DNA from 2 places in the Paenibacillus sp. FSL R10-2199 genome. Region 2 is predicted to be linked to the other one. Evidence: predicted binding sites of a transcription regulator. Region 2 holds the regulator's gene; the other holds the start of a gene.
What was found. Region 2 encodes CtsR, which represses protease genes until heat stress. Its sites were predicted from a motif close to ATGGTCAATAAAGGTCAAACA; they were not measured.

Region 1: the regulator CtsR is predicted to act here: its motif matches at 2,284-2,304, upstream of clpP (ATP-dependent Clp endopeptidase proteolytic subunit ClpP).

What each region holds. Positions count from the first base shown of each region.
Region 1 covers NZ_JBBOBO010000001.1:780,828-788,070, reverse strand. The annotation lists gene NYE33_RS03305 (PdaC/SigV domain-containing protein) at 1-718, shown strand, start outside; gene NYE33_RS03300 (GDSL-type esterase/lipase family protein) at 875-1,513, shown strand; gene clpP (ATP-dependent Clp endopeptidase proteolytic subunit ClpP) at 1,600-2,196, opposite strand; tRNA gene NYE33_RS03290 (tRNA-Arg) at 2,390-2,464, opposite strand; gene NYE33_RS03285 (sugar-binding transcriptional regulator) at 2,795-3,847, shown strand; gene gap (type I glyceraldehyde-3-phosphate dehydrogenase) at 3,964-4,974, shown strand; gene NYE33_RS03275 (phosphoglycerate kinase) at 5,092-6,273, shown strand; gene tpiA (triose-phosphate isomerase) at 6,307-7,062, shown strand; gene gpmI (2,3-bisphosphoglycerate-independent phosphoglycerate mutase) at 7,065-7,243, shown strand, end outside.
Region 2 covers NZ_JBBOBO010000001.1:1,671,004-1,678,246, forward strand. The annotation lists rRNA gene NYE33_RS07280 (23S ribosomal RNA) at 1-907, shown strand, start outside; rRNA gene rrf (5S ribosomal RNA) at 1,035-1,151, shown strand; gene NYE33_RS07290 (GNAT family N-acetyltransferase) at 1,586-2,758, shown strand; gene NYE33_RS07295 (CtsR family transcriptional regulator) at 3,122-3,583, shown strand; gene NYE33_RS07300 (UvrB/UvrC motif-containing protein) at 3,614-4,138, shown strand; gene NYE33_RS07305 (protein arginine kinase) at 4,168-5,232, shown strand; gene clpC (ATP-dependent protease ATP-binding subunit ClpC) at 5,269-7,243, shown strand, end outside.

The sequences.
Region 1 (7,243 bases), 890 kb from region 2:
GGATAACCGCTTCTATGTTTCGTTTGACCTGCTCAGCGATTACTTAGGCTACAAGGGTGACTGGAGTGCCGCAACGGGACGGCTCAATGTGATGAAGAGAACGCAAAATGCGGTAACTATAAAGACTGAGAGCTATGTTAAGGACCATAAAGATGCACCAATCAAGCTGGATTATCCACAGGTCAGCGGTCTTGCAAGTAGCGAGGCTGAGAAGGCAATCAATGATACAATCAAACAGACGATTCAGAAATACGCGGCTTACGCCGAAGATCAAATCTCCCTTAAATCCGAGGACGACCGTCCGTATGAATTCGAAGGCGGTTATGTGGTCACTTATAATCAGGACGGCGTGCTCAGTCTGATCACGAATCAATACGGATATACCGGCGGTGCACATGGATCGACTATCCGCAATGCCTTTACCTTCTCACTTAAAGACGGTAAACGCCTGCTGCTGGGGGATTTGTTCAAGGCTAATCCTAACTACAAGAAACAGCTGAATGCCAAGGTATCTACTGAAATCAAAGCAAACGGAGGTTATCTGGGAGGATTCACAGGCCTGAATACAGAGAAATACTTCTATCTGAAAGAGGGCAAAGCCGTGCTCTTCTTCCAGCAATATGAGTATACTGCATACGCTACAGGCTTCCCGGAGGTAATCTTCAGCTTCAAAGAGCTGCTGCCGGACGGAAGCAGTCCGTTCGCTGCACTGAAATAATATAGTAGTTTCATATATCCTGCCCATGCGTTTCCTCCGGAGACATAAGGGCAGGATTTCTTTTGCGGGCCTATTAAGGCTGCCCTGCCGTTACCACATCCCCGAGGCAGTCATAAGCTAAAGAAAGCAAGCAGCTTATAGCGGGGAGGGAAGGATATGGTCTATCAATATACGGCCATTGGAGATTCATTAACGACCGGATTCGGGGCTCTGCCCGGGAACGGATTTGTCCCCGTCTACCGCCGGATGGCGGAAGGGCGGCTGCAGACTCCGGTGGCTTCAGCGAATCTTGGAGTGAACGGTCTGACAACAGCAGGGCTGGAGCAGCGTCTCAAGACAGATGGCGGCTTTCGTTCTGCGGTTAAGGATGCGGAGATCATCACCGTCTCTATTGGCGGCAATGATCTGATTAAGGCCGCCAAAGCCGCAGCGGGGAGGCCAGGTGAGCTGAATGGATATCTGCAAAAAGCGCTCCGGGAATGCAAACGGAATTTCAGTGATATTATGAATACTCTGGCACAGCTGAAGGCGGGTACGCGAAGTCCTTACATTATCCGGATTGTAGGTCTCTATAATCCGTATCCTCAGGTGGATGCGGCTACAGATTGGGTGCGGCAGTTCAACCGCTATGCTGCCGGCTACAGCAGTTATGTTGTGGGGTTTGCTTCCATTTATCATGAATTTGCCGGAAATGAGCGGGGGCTGCTGTTCCTGGATCATATCCATCCGAACGGCAGGGGCTACCGGGTGATTGCCGGCAAGCTGGATGCCCTGGGATATGGAACCTTGAGGTGAAACATCAGTATATATGCCAAATAAAGAGGCTGCCGCAGACCTGTAGGTCCGTGGCAGCCTCTTTATGTGTTGGTGAAGTATAGAAATTAAACGCCAGTCGGCAAGGTCTTCTCAATGACTTTATCGACAATGCCATATTCAGCTGCATCGGCAGCACTCATGAAGTAGTCGCGGTCGGTATCCTTCTCGATCTTCTCGATCGGCTGGCCCGTACGTTCGGACAGGATACGGTTCAGCTTCTCGCGCAGCTTGATGATGCGGCGGGCGCGGATTTCGATATCCGAAGCCTGACCCTGGGCACCGCCGAGCGGCTGGTGAATCATAATTTCGCTGTTCGGCAAGGCGAAGCGTTTGCCCTTGGCGCCGGCGTTCAGCAGGAAGGCACCCATGGAAGCGGCCATCCCTACACAGATGGTGGATACATCCGGTTTAATGTACTGCATTGTATCAAATATAGCCATACCCGCTGTAATGGAACCGCCAGGGCTGTTTACATACAGGTGAATATCCTTATCCGGATCCTCGGCAGCCAGGAAGAGCATTTGTGCGATGATGGAATTGGCTACCACGTCATTAACCTCCGTTCCAAGGAAAATGATGCGGTCCTTCAGCAGGCGGGAATAGATGTCATAAGCGCGCTCACCGCGGTTGCTCTGTTCTACTACCATAGGAATATAACTCACGTGGAAAACCTCCTTGAAATTGGTGCTTCGAATGTGTTCATTTTTTACTGTTACCGTATTAACCACATGATAAACAAATTCAAACAAAAAGTCAAAGAAAGTCAAACTTAGATTCAAAAAAAAGAGCCATCAAGCGGCTCTTTGGTTAAATATAATATAAGCATTGCTAAATTATGTACAAAAGTGAAAATAATGGCGCGCCCGCCAAGAATCGAACTTGGATCTCAGGCTTCGGAGGCCTACGTCATATCCATTGGACCACGGGCGCAACAGAAATTATTATAATACACTTATTGCATAAAAGCAACGTGTAAAACCCGTCGTGCAAAAAAATAGTTTTCCGGCTCCCAGGCAGATGATAGCTTCCCACTTGACAGTCAGGTGATGGAGGTTTTCAGTCATGTGCTTAAGGGCGTGGTTACCTCTCACAGACCGGCAGATGTATAAGATGAAACGGGTCTGAGAATTATAGTCTCGGAACACTTGCACTCGGCGTCAGTTTTGGGTAGAATATGGGTGGGACTTAAAAAGTTAACCCGGGACATTTTGAGACCACGAACAAGGGAAAAGAGAAAGACGAAGTTGCAGGAGTGAAAGCATGCGTAATTTATTGGAAATCCAAAAGCAGCTTCTGCCTGATCTCATGGAAACCCTTAAGAGACGGTATACGATTCTACATCAGATCATGCTGTCCGATATTATTGGGCGCAGAACGCTTGCCGCCTCGCTTGATATGACCGAGCGGGTGCTGCGCGCCGAGACGGATCTTCTGAAATCGCAAGGGCTCATTGAGATCGAGAGCGTCGGCATGCGCATTAGCGAAGCCGGTCGCAGACTGCTTGACCTGCTGGAGCCGATCGCCAAGAGCCTCTTCGGCCTGGATGATCTGGAAGAGAAAATTCGTACTACGTACGGTCTCAGTAAAGTAGTTGTTGTACCTGGCGACTGCGAGACCTCGCTGTTCACCAAACGTGAACTGGGGCGTGCAGGTTCGAAGGCACTGCTCAGTGTACTGCGCAGTGACGATACGATTGCCGTCACAGGCGGATCGACCCTGGCCGAAATGGCCGATCAGTTGACCCCGCCGCTATCCCTTTCCTATAAGAACGCCTGGGTAGTTCCGGCGCGCGGAGGACTGGGAGAGAGCATGGAGATCCAAGCCAACACCATTGCTTCGACCATGGCCAAACGGATTGGTGCCAATTACCGTCTGCTGCATGTGCCTGATCTGCTCAGCGGCGATGCCTATCAGTCGCTCGCACTGGACTCCAATATTGGAGAGATTGTGCAGATTATCCGCAGATCGCGTATTATTGTGCATGGAATTGGCGATGCCATTGAAATGACTCACCGCCGCAAGCTGGACCCCGGTACTATCTCAGAGATTCAGGACGAGGGTGCGGTAGCCGAATCGTTCGGATATTATTTCAATGAGAATGGCGAGGTGGTTCATACCATGCTGACCATGGGGCTGCGCCTGGAAGACATTATCCGTACAGAAGTTGTCATCGGTATTGCCGGCGGCAAACGCAAGGCTAAGGCCATTCATGCGATGCTGCGGTTCGGCCAAGAGGATATTCTCGTAACAGACGAGGCGGCTGCTATCGAAATCGGCAAAGAAATCGACAAACAATTGCAAGAGGTCCTATAGATTCCATTTTATGGGACGCGCGCAAAGGTATTATGCATTATACTTAACCTTGTTGTCTTGACGAGCCTCACGGCTTGTCTTGAATAAATAAAACGAAATCTAGGAGGAACTATTCAATGAGTGTAAAAGTTGGTATTAACGGTTTTGGACGTATTGGACGCCTTGCATTCCGCCGTATTCAAAATGTAGAAGGTATCGAAGTGGTAGCAATCAATGACTTGACTGACGCTAAGATGCTTGCTCATTTGCTTAAATATGATACAACTCAAGGTAAATTCCAAGGCGATGTTGAAGTTCACGACGGCTTCTTCAAAGTTAACGGTAAAGATGTTAAGGTTCTGGCGAACCGCAACCCTGAAGAACTTCCTTGGGGAGAGCTTGGCGTTGATATCGTTCTGGAATGCACAGGTTTCTTCACAACTAAAGAAGCAGCTGAAAAGCACCTTAAAGGCGGAGCTAAGAAAGTAGTTATTTCCGCTCCAGCTACAGGCGACATGAAGACTGTTGTTTACAACGTTAACGATGACATCCTTGACGGTAGCGAAACAGTAATCTCCGGCGCATCTTGCACAACGAACTGTCTGGCTCCTATGGCCAAAGTTCTGAACGACAAATTCGGTATCATCGAAGGCTTGATGACTACTATCCACGCTTACACAGGTGACCAGAATACACTTGATGCTCCACACGCTAAAGGCGACTTCAGACGTGCCCGCGCTGCTGCTGAGAACATCATCCCTAACACTACCGGTGCTGCAAAAGCAATCGGCCTGGTAATTCCAGAACTTAAAGGCAAACTTGACGGTGCAGCACAACGTGTGCCTGTAGCTACGGGTTCCCTGACTGAGCTGGTTACTGTTCTGGATAAGAGCGTAACTGTTGAAGAAATCAACGCAGCCATGAAAGAAGCTTCCGATCCGGAAACTTACGGCTACACTGAAGATGAAATCGTATCTTCCGACATCAAGGGTATGACTTTCGGTTCCCTGTTCGATGCTACACAAACTAAAGTTCTGACTGTTGGCGACAAACAACTGGTTAAGACCGTTGCTTGGTATGACAATGAAATGTCCTACACTGCACAGCTCGTTCGTACTCTAGAAAAATTCGCTAAACTTGCTCAATAATACCGATTTTATATAGGCAGTACAATAGAGCGGAAACAATGAAAGTCTGTTTCCGCTCTTTCTAAATGAAATGGATTCGTGAATGAACCAATTTTGGGTGTGGAGGAAATGTTAATCATGAACAAAAAAAGTGTCCGTGATGTAGAAGTAAAAGGCAAACGCGTATTCGTGCGTGTGGATTTCAACGTGCCAGTGGAAGACGGTAAGATCACTGATGATACCCGTATCCGCGAAACCCTTCCAACAATTAAATACCTGATTGAGAACGGTGCAAAGGTCATTCTGGCCAGCCATATGGGCCGTCCTAAAGGTGAATTCGTCGATTCCATGCGGTTGACTTCCGCAGCTGTACGTCTGTCCGAATTGCTCGGCAAACCGGTAGCCAAAGCTGATGAAGCGATTGGCGAAGCGGTAAAAGCACAAATCGCTGAACTGAACGAAGGCGACGTGCTTGTGCTTGAGAATGTCCGTTTCTATAAAGGTGAAGAAAAGAACGATCCTGAACTGGCTAAGCAGTTCGCTGAACTGGCTGACCTGTTCGTCAATGACGCATTCGGTGCGGCTCACCGTGCCCATGCTTCGACAGAGGGTATCGCTCACTTCCTGCCTGCAGTATCCGGCCTTCTGATGGAGAAGGAATTGTCCGTTCTGGGCAAAGCCCTGTCCAATCCTGAACGTCCTTTCACTGCGATCATCGGCGGATCCAAAGTTAAAGACAAAATTGACGTGATCGACAACCTGCTGACTCTGGCTGACAACGTATTGATTGGCGGCGGCCTTTCTTACACCTTCACCAAAGCACAAGGTTACGAAATCGGAAATTCTTTGGTAGACAACGACAAGATCGATGCTGCGCTTGGATTTATCGAAAAAGCCAAAGCACTCGGCAAAAACTTTGTGCTTCCGGTTGACGTAGTTATCGCTGACAAGTTCGGCGCAGATGCCAACACCAAAATTGTAGATGTGACTGAAATTCCTGCTGGCTGGGAAGGTCTGGACATCGGTCCTAAAACCCGTGAAATTTATGCCGATATCATCAAAAACTCCAAGCTGGTTGTTTGGAACGGACCTATGGGCGTATTCGAAATTGATATCTTCGCTGAAGGTACAATTGCTGTAGCCCAGGCTTGCGCAACTACCGAAGGCTACACAGTAATCGGCGGTGGTGATTCCGCGGCAGCTGCTGAGAAATTCCACCTCGCAGACCAAATGGATCATATCTCCACTGGCGGGGGCGCATCACTCGAGTTCATGGAAGGTAAGGCACTTCCAGGCGTAGAAGCACTGAACGACAAGTAAGACGTAGAAGGTAGAAGGAGGCATTCCATTACTATGAGTAGAACACCTATCATTGCCGGCAACTGGAAAATGTTCAAAACCGTTCCGGAAGCCGAAGGCTTCATCGCTGAAATCAAAGGCCAGGCGGAAGTTGAAGGCGTAGAGACTGTAATCTGCGCACCATTCACTAACCTGCCTGCACTTGTTGCAGCGGTACAAGGCACCAGCATCAAAATTGGTGCTCAGAACCTTCACTTCGAAGATAACGGTGCTTACACAGGCGAGATCAGCGGTGTAATGCTGAAAGATCTCGGCGTGGAATACGTTATTATCGGCCACTCCGAACGCCGTGCATACTTCGGCGAGACGGACGAAATCGTCAACAAAAAAATGCATGCGGCATTCCGCCATGGTATTACTCCAATTGTCTGTGTAGGCGAAAAGCTCGAAGAGCGCGAAGCGGACCAGACTAAAGATGTATGCAAAGTGCAGACTGAAGCGGCATTTGCCGGACTTAGCGCGGAACAGGCAGCAAGCGTAGTTATCGCTTATGAGCCTATCTGGGCTATTGGTACAGGTAAATCCTCTACTTCCCAGGATGCTAATGAAGTTATTGCTTACATCCGTACCCTTGTAAAAGGCCTGTACGATGAAGCAACTGCTGAAGCTGTCCGTATCCAATACGGCGGTAGCGTGAAGCCTGAGAATGTAACGGAGTACATGAGTCAAAGCGACATCGACGGCGCTCTAGTCGGCGGTGCCAGCCTGCAGCCTGCTTCCTTCGTTTCACTCGTTGAGGGGGCGAAATAAGAATGTCAGCACCAAAACCTGTAGCTCTAATCATCATGGACGGTTTCGGTTTGCGTAATACGGATGAAGGCAACGCAGTTGCCCAAGCCAACAAACCGAACTACGACCGTTACCTGAAACAATATCCGAACACTACACTTACCGCTTGCGGTGAAGCTGTAGGTCTGCCGGAAGGACAAAT
Region 2 (7,243 bases):
GGGCGCTGTCTCAACGAGAGATCCGGTGAAATTTTAATACCTGTGAAGATGCAGGTTACCCGCGACAAGACGGAAAGACCCCATGGAGCTTTACTGCAGCTTGATATTGAATTTGGGTACGATCTGTACAGGATAGGTGGGAGCCGTTGAGGCAGGAGCGCAAGCTTCTGCGGAGGCGCCGTTGGGATACCACCCTGATCGTATCTAGGTTCTAACCTAGTGCCCTAATCGGGTACGGGGACCGTGTCAGGCGGGCAGTTTGACTGGGGCGGTCGCCTCCTAAAGAGTAACGGAGGCGTTCAAAGGTTCCCTCAGAATGGTTGGAAATCATTCGCAGAGTGCAAAGGCATAAGGGAGCTTGACTGCGAGACCTACAAGTCGAGCAGGGACGAAAGTCGGACTTAGTGATCCGGTGGTACCGCATGGAAGGGCCATCGCTCAACGGATAAAAGCTACCCTGGGGATAACAGGCTTATCTCCCCCAAGAGTCCACATCGACGGGGAGGTTTGGCACCTCGATGTCGGCTCATCGCATCCTGGGGCTGAAGTAGGTCCCAAGGGTTGGGCTGTTCGCCCATTAAAGCGGTACGCGAGCTGGGTTCAGAACGTCGTGAGACAGTTCGGTCCCTATCTGTCGTGGGCGCAGGAAATTTGAGAGGAGCTGTCCTTAGTACGAGAGGACCGGGATGGACGTACCGCTGGTGCATCAGTTGTTCCGCCAGGAGCATGGCTGAGTAGCTACGTACGGACGGGATAAGCGCTGAAAGCATCTAAGCGTGAAGCCCCCCTCAAGATGAGATTTCCCAATTAGTAAGACCCCTTGAAGACGACGAGGTAGATAGGTTGGAGGTGGAAGTGCAGCAATGCATGGAGCTGACCAATACTAATCGGTCGAGGGCTTATCCAAATTTCTTAGAGCGCAGATTCGTTTCGGATTCAGTTTTCAGGTGATCAAGCCTGTACGCCATGAAATTCATTCGCACATCCGTGATGAACCGAATTTCAAGCGGCAGCGTCTGTTTCACAGACGCATGTTTGGTGGCGATAGCGGAGGGGTTCCACGCGTACCCATCCCGAACACGACCGTTAAGCCCTCCAGCGCCGATGGTACTTGGACCGAAGGGTCCTGGGAGAGTAGGACGTTGCCAAGCACATGAAGCCATTGTTGAGTAATCGACAGTGGCTTTTTTGGTTTGTGCAGGGTTGTGGAAAAGCTGTGGATAAATTTCAGTAACTGCTGAAAACTTACGCACATGTGGATACAATTTCAGGAAGAAGTCTTTTCCCTGATAATGTGGATTAAAACGCATATTCAGGCGAATGAGTCAAGAGAAAACCTAAGTAATCCACTGTTTTTGTGGATAAAAAGTGAATTTTGTGGATAGATAAATATGAATCGTGGATAACTAATTTTTGCCGGAAGAAACTCTTTCGGGTTTTTTGTTTTATTGTTCAAAACCTGTGGATAACTTTTGTCCGCGGGCTATTTTTGTACCTCATTAGCTTCTGGACAATTTGCTTGATATACTCAATCTGAGCAACCATTGGACTCTATCTCTATAAATTCATTAACGGGGTGAGCAGCATGGAAATAAGGCAATTGCACGCAGATGATTTTGAAGAAGGCTTAGGCTTGTCAGAATATGCTTTTCAGTACAAGGTGATAGGAGAAGACAGGGAACGCGCCAGAGAGAAGTTCAAGCCGGAACAAATATGGGGAGTATTCGAAGGACCAAGTTTAAGTGCCAAGCTGGTACTTCTTCCACTTCAGGCATACATACAGGGCAAGCCCGTATCTATGGGCGGAATTGCGGGCGTAGCGACGTGGCCGGAGAACCGCAGGCAGGGATATGTGGCCAAGCTGTTGACCCATGCGCTGCAAACCATGAACGAAGCAGGGCAAACACTGTCTTTTCTGCACCCGTTTTTAATCCCCTTTTACCGGAAATTCGGCTGGGAGATCTATTGTGAATATAAGAAATACAACATACCTGTGGATAAATTTCCGCGGAAGGCTGAAATACAGGGCTCTGTGAAGCGCGGGGCGGCTGATATTAAAGTATTGCAACAGCTGTATGTCTCATTTGCAGCCCGGTACAACGGCACACTGCAGCGTACGGAGGAATGGTGGAAGGAAAAAGTACTCGATGAAGATACACATCAGTGTGTATTTTATTCGCAGCAGGGTGAACCGGAAGGGTATGTGCTGTATAAAATAGTGAACAAAGAACTGGTCATCGATGAATTTGTCTATCTGAATGAGAAGGCCCGGCAAGGGCTGTGGACATTTCTGGCTAACCATGACTCTATGATCACCGGAGCTTCATTGAAGCTGGTTCCCTCTGATGACATTCTGCCGTATTTGCTTCCCGACCCGCGGATTGCCCAGGAGAATTATCCGTACTTCATGGCACGCATTGTCAACGCCCAAGCCTTTATAGAGAATTTGTCTTTCCATGCGCTGAGCGGTATCCGGGAGCGGCTGCTTTATATTGAAGATGAGCATGCCCCCTGGAATAACGGCCTGTGGCGGTGGACAGTAGCTGAACATGGGGAGGTATCATTTACTCAGATCCAGGGGGACAGAACAAGCGCTGATCTTATATGCAGTATTGGTACACTTACCGCACTGTTGATGGGATACAGACGTCCAGTTGAAATGGCCCGGTATGGACAGTTATCCGGTACACATGAAGCTGTAGATTGGCTGGAGAAACTGATCCCGCAGGCGCAAACGGCTTTATTTGATTTTTTCTGACAAACCTGAAGGCTCTTCCGCTTACATTAGAAGCAGGAGAGCCTAAAATACATATCCCCTTGCAATGGGATCCGTGAAGCTATTCGGAATACAATGCGGCTAAAAAGTAAAAAATAAGAGCAACCCCTTGGAATTCAGTGAGAATATGTTATAATATGAAAAAAGTCAAAGAAAGTCAAAGTCAACGCGAGCTCGACAGCAGTGTTCTTAGGATTGTAACAGTTGGAGGTCTGGCTCAGTACGAAGGCTATTGCAGCCGATTCGCACTTCAGTCCCCGGGTTAAATTCTTTAGAGCTATGTATGGACGGCGGACGTTGATACAGCACAAGCTTAACCAAGGCTTACACACTGGAGGATGAGTGATGCGTAATATCTCCGATATTATTGAACAATATCTGAAGAATATTTTGCATGAAAGTCCCGAAGGTACGGTGGAAATTCAGCGCAATGATCTGGCGGACCAGTTCTCCTGTGTGCCGTCGCAGATCAATTACGTCATCAGTACACGCTTTACTTTGGAAAAGGGATATGTAGTGGAGAGCAAACGCGGCGGTGGAGGGTATATCCGGATTCAGCGCTTCGAGCTGCCTCAGAATGTGGCACTGTATGCACATCTGAACTCCACAATAGGGAATGATATTGACCAGAATTCCGCCGAAGGACTGATTTATCAGCTGGAGGAGGCCCGTTTTCTCTCCAAGCGTGAAGCGTGTCTTATGCGGTCCGCTGTTTCCCGGGAATGCCTGACGGTTAATCTGCCGTACCGGGATGAGATTCGTGCCAAGCTAATGAAGGCCATGCTAATCTCTTTGTTAGGCAAATAATTGTCAAAATGTGAGGGAGGGACACCGCTCATGCTATGCCAGGAATGCGGGGTCAAACCGGCTACACTCCATTTCACGAAGATCGTGAACGGAGAGAAGACAGAATTTCATATTTGTGAAAGCTGTGCGCGGGAAAAGGGGGAGCTCATCCCCGGTACTGCCGGAGGATTCTCCATACACAGCTTGCTTTCCGGACTGCTTGATCTGGAGAGCGCAGGCAAGGGCAAGTCAGAGGCCGCACAGACTGTGCAGGGGCTGCATTGTGAGAACTGCGGTATGACCTATTCACAGTTCAGCAAGCTTGGACGGTTCGGCTGCAGCTCCTGCTACAAATATTTTGACAGCACGCTGGACCCGCTCTTCAGACGGGTACACGGAAGTACAGCCCATGTGGGTAAGCTTCCCAAGCGGGCGGGTGCACAGATCATGTGTAAACGCCAAATTGATGAGCTGAAGCAGGAATTACAGCAGAGCATTATGCAGGAGGAGTTTGAAACTGCAGCCGAGCTGAGGGACAGAATCCGCAAACTTGAAAAAGAAATGCCACAAGAGTAAAGTCTTTGATATATAGGAGGGGATTCCACATGTCAAGTCTCCGGTTTACCGAACAAGCACTTAGTGACTGGATGCGCTGCGGCGGGAGTCATTCCGAGATTGTTATCAGCAGCCGCATGCGTATCGCCCGTAATCTGGAGCACCTTCCTTTCCCGCTATTGGCGTCTGCGCAGCAGTCGGAAGAGGTGCTGGAGCAGCTTGCTCCTGTATTTCAGGGAGAAGCCTCTGCGGATTTCGGCAACTTTCAGCTGCTGAGGCTGGATGAGCTCGATGAGCTGGATAAAAAAGTACTGGTGGAGAAGCATCTGATCAGTCCTAATCTGGCTGATGATTCCAAAGGCGGAGCAGTCATTCTTAATGAGGACGAGTCAGTCAGCATTATGATCAACGAGGAGGATCATCTCCGCATTCAATGCCTGTTTCCGGGTCTGCAGGTGAGAGAGGCCTGGGTAAGGGCAACAGCCATCGATGATATCTTTGAGGCTGCTGTCAATTACGCTTTTGATGACCGCAGAGGATACCTGACCAGTTGTCCCACCAATGTGGGAACCGGGCTCAGAGCCTCGGTAATGGTTCATCTGCCGGCATTGGTTATGACCCATCAGATTAACCGGATTCTATCCGCTGTTAATCAGGTCGGTCTTACCGTTAGAGGAATTTATGGTGAAGGCAGCGAAGCAGTAGGGAATATCTTTCAGATTTCCAACCAGATTACGCTCGGTCAGACCGAGAATGAGATTATTGAGAATCTCCACAGCGTAGTCACCCAGATTATAGAGCATGAGCGGAACGCACGTGAGCGCTTGCTTGTGGATTCCGCCCTGCGGATTACCGACCGCATCAAACGTTCATATGGGATTCTAGCCTACGCGGCTGTGATGGAGCTTAAAGAGTCAGCACAGCGGCTCTCCGATCTAAGGCTTGGTGTAGATTTGGGGATACTGGAAGGGCCTTCGATTTCAGTGCTTAATGAGCTGAATGTCAAGACTCAGCCGGGTTTTCTGCAAAAGCTGTTCGGCGACGAGCTTTCGTCCACCGAACGCGATATGTACCGGGCGAAGCTGCTACGGGAAACACTGGGATCACAACATTAATTATAGATATATATTATCCGTGGAGGTGCAGGAGATATGATGTTTGGAAGATTTACGGAACGCGCACAAAAGGTGCTGGCGCTGGCGCAGGAAGAAGCCGTACGTTTGGGACACAACAACATTGGGACAGAACATATTTTGCTCGGACTGATTCGTGAAGGTGACGGCATTGCCGCCAAGGCACTGATCGGACTCGGTCTGGGTCTTGAGAAGATTCAGGATGAAGTGGAAACGCTGATTGGCAGAGGTCAGGAACAACCGACCAACATCGCTTATACTCCTCGTGCCAAAAAAGTTATCGAGCTGTCTATGGATGAAGCCCGCAAGCTTGGACATACGTACGTGGGCACAGAGCATATCCTGCTCGGACTCATCCGTGAAGGAGAGGGCGTAGCTGCCCGCGTGCTGAATAATCTCGGTATCAGCCTGAATAAAGCCCGCCAGCAGGTGCTGCAGCTTCTGGGCAGCAGTGAAGCCACTTCAAGCCATAGCGGTGCTCCGGTTAATGTCAGCACACCAACGCTGGATGGTCTGGCCCGTGACTTGACTGCCTATGCCAAGGACGGCAACCTCGACCCTGTTATCGGCCGTAGCAAGGAAATTGAACGTGTCATTCAGGTGCTCAGCCGCCGTACCAAGAATAATCCGGTACTGATCGGTGAGCCAGGGGTGGGTAAGACAGCAATTGCTGAAGGCCTGGCCCAAAAGATCATCAACAATGAAATTCCGGAAACCTTGCGCGACAAACGCGTAATGACCCTGGATATGGGTTCTGTAGTTGCCGGTACGAAATACCGCGGTGAGTTCGAGGACCGCCTCAAAAAAATCATGGATGAGATTCGCCAGGCAGGCAATATCGTGCTCTTCATCGATGAGCTGCATACGCTGATCGGAGCCGGTGGTGCGGAAGGTGCAATTGATGCCTCCAATATCCTGAAGCCCGCTCTGGCCCGTGGTGAACTGCAGTGCATCGGTGCCACAACGCTTGACGAATACCGTAAATACATTGAGAAAGACGCAGCACTTGAACGCCGCTTCCAGCCGATTACGGTGGATCAGCCTTCTCCTGCAGAAGCTGTACAGATCCTGTTCGGTCTTCGGGACCGTTATGAAGCCCATCACCGGGTGAAGATTACGGATGAAGCTATTGTGGAAGCTGTGAAGCTGTCTGACCGCTATATCCCTGACCGGTTCCTGCCGGACAAGGCGATTGACCTGATTGATGAAGCAGGCTCCAAGGTAAGACTTAACTCTTACACGATCCCGCCGAATCTGAAGGAACTCGAAATGCGTCTGGATGATATCCGCAAGGAGAAGGATTCCGCTGTACAAAGCCAGGAATTCGAGAAGGCTGCAGCGCTGCGCGATACCGAGCAGAAGATCCGTGAAGAGCTGGACACAACGAAGAACCAGTGGAAAGAGAAGCAGGGCCGTACGGACTCCCAGGTTACACCTGAGGATATCGCACAGGTGGTTGCCAGCTGGACCGGAATTCCGGTCAGCAAGCTGAAGGAAGAAGAGACAGACCGTTTGCTGAATATGGAGTCTTTGCTGCATGAACGTGTAATCGGGCAGGATGAAGCCGTTAAGGCTGTCAGCCGGGCACTCCGCCGGGCGCGTGCGGGTCTGAAGGATCCGAAACGTCCAATGGGCTCCTTCATCTTCCTCGGTCCAACCGGGGTCGGTAAAACCGAGCTGGCACGGGCACTTGCCGAAGCCATGTTCGGTGACGAGAATGCGGTAATCCGTATCGATATGTCGGAGTACATGGAGAAGCATTCTACATCCCGTCTGGTCGGGGCGCCTCCAGGCTATGTAGGATATGAAGAAGGCGGACAGCTGACTGAGAAGGTACGCCGCAAACCGTATTCCGTGGTCCTGCTGGATGAGATTGAGAAGGCTCACCCTGAAGTATTCAATATTCTGCTGCAGGTACTGGAAGACGGCCGTCTGACCGACTCCAAAGGCCGTGTAGTCGATTTCCGCAATACCTTAATTATCCTGACCTCTA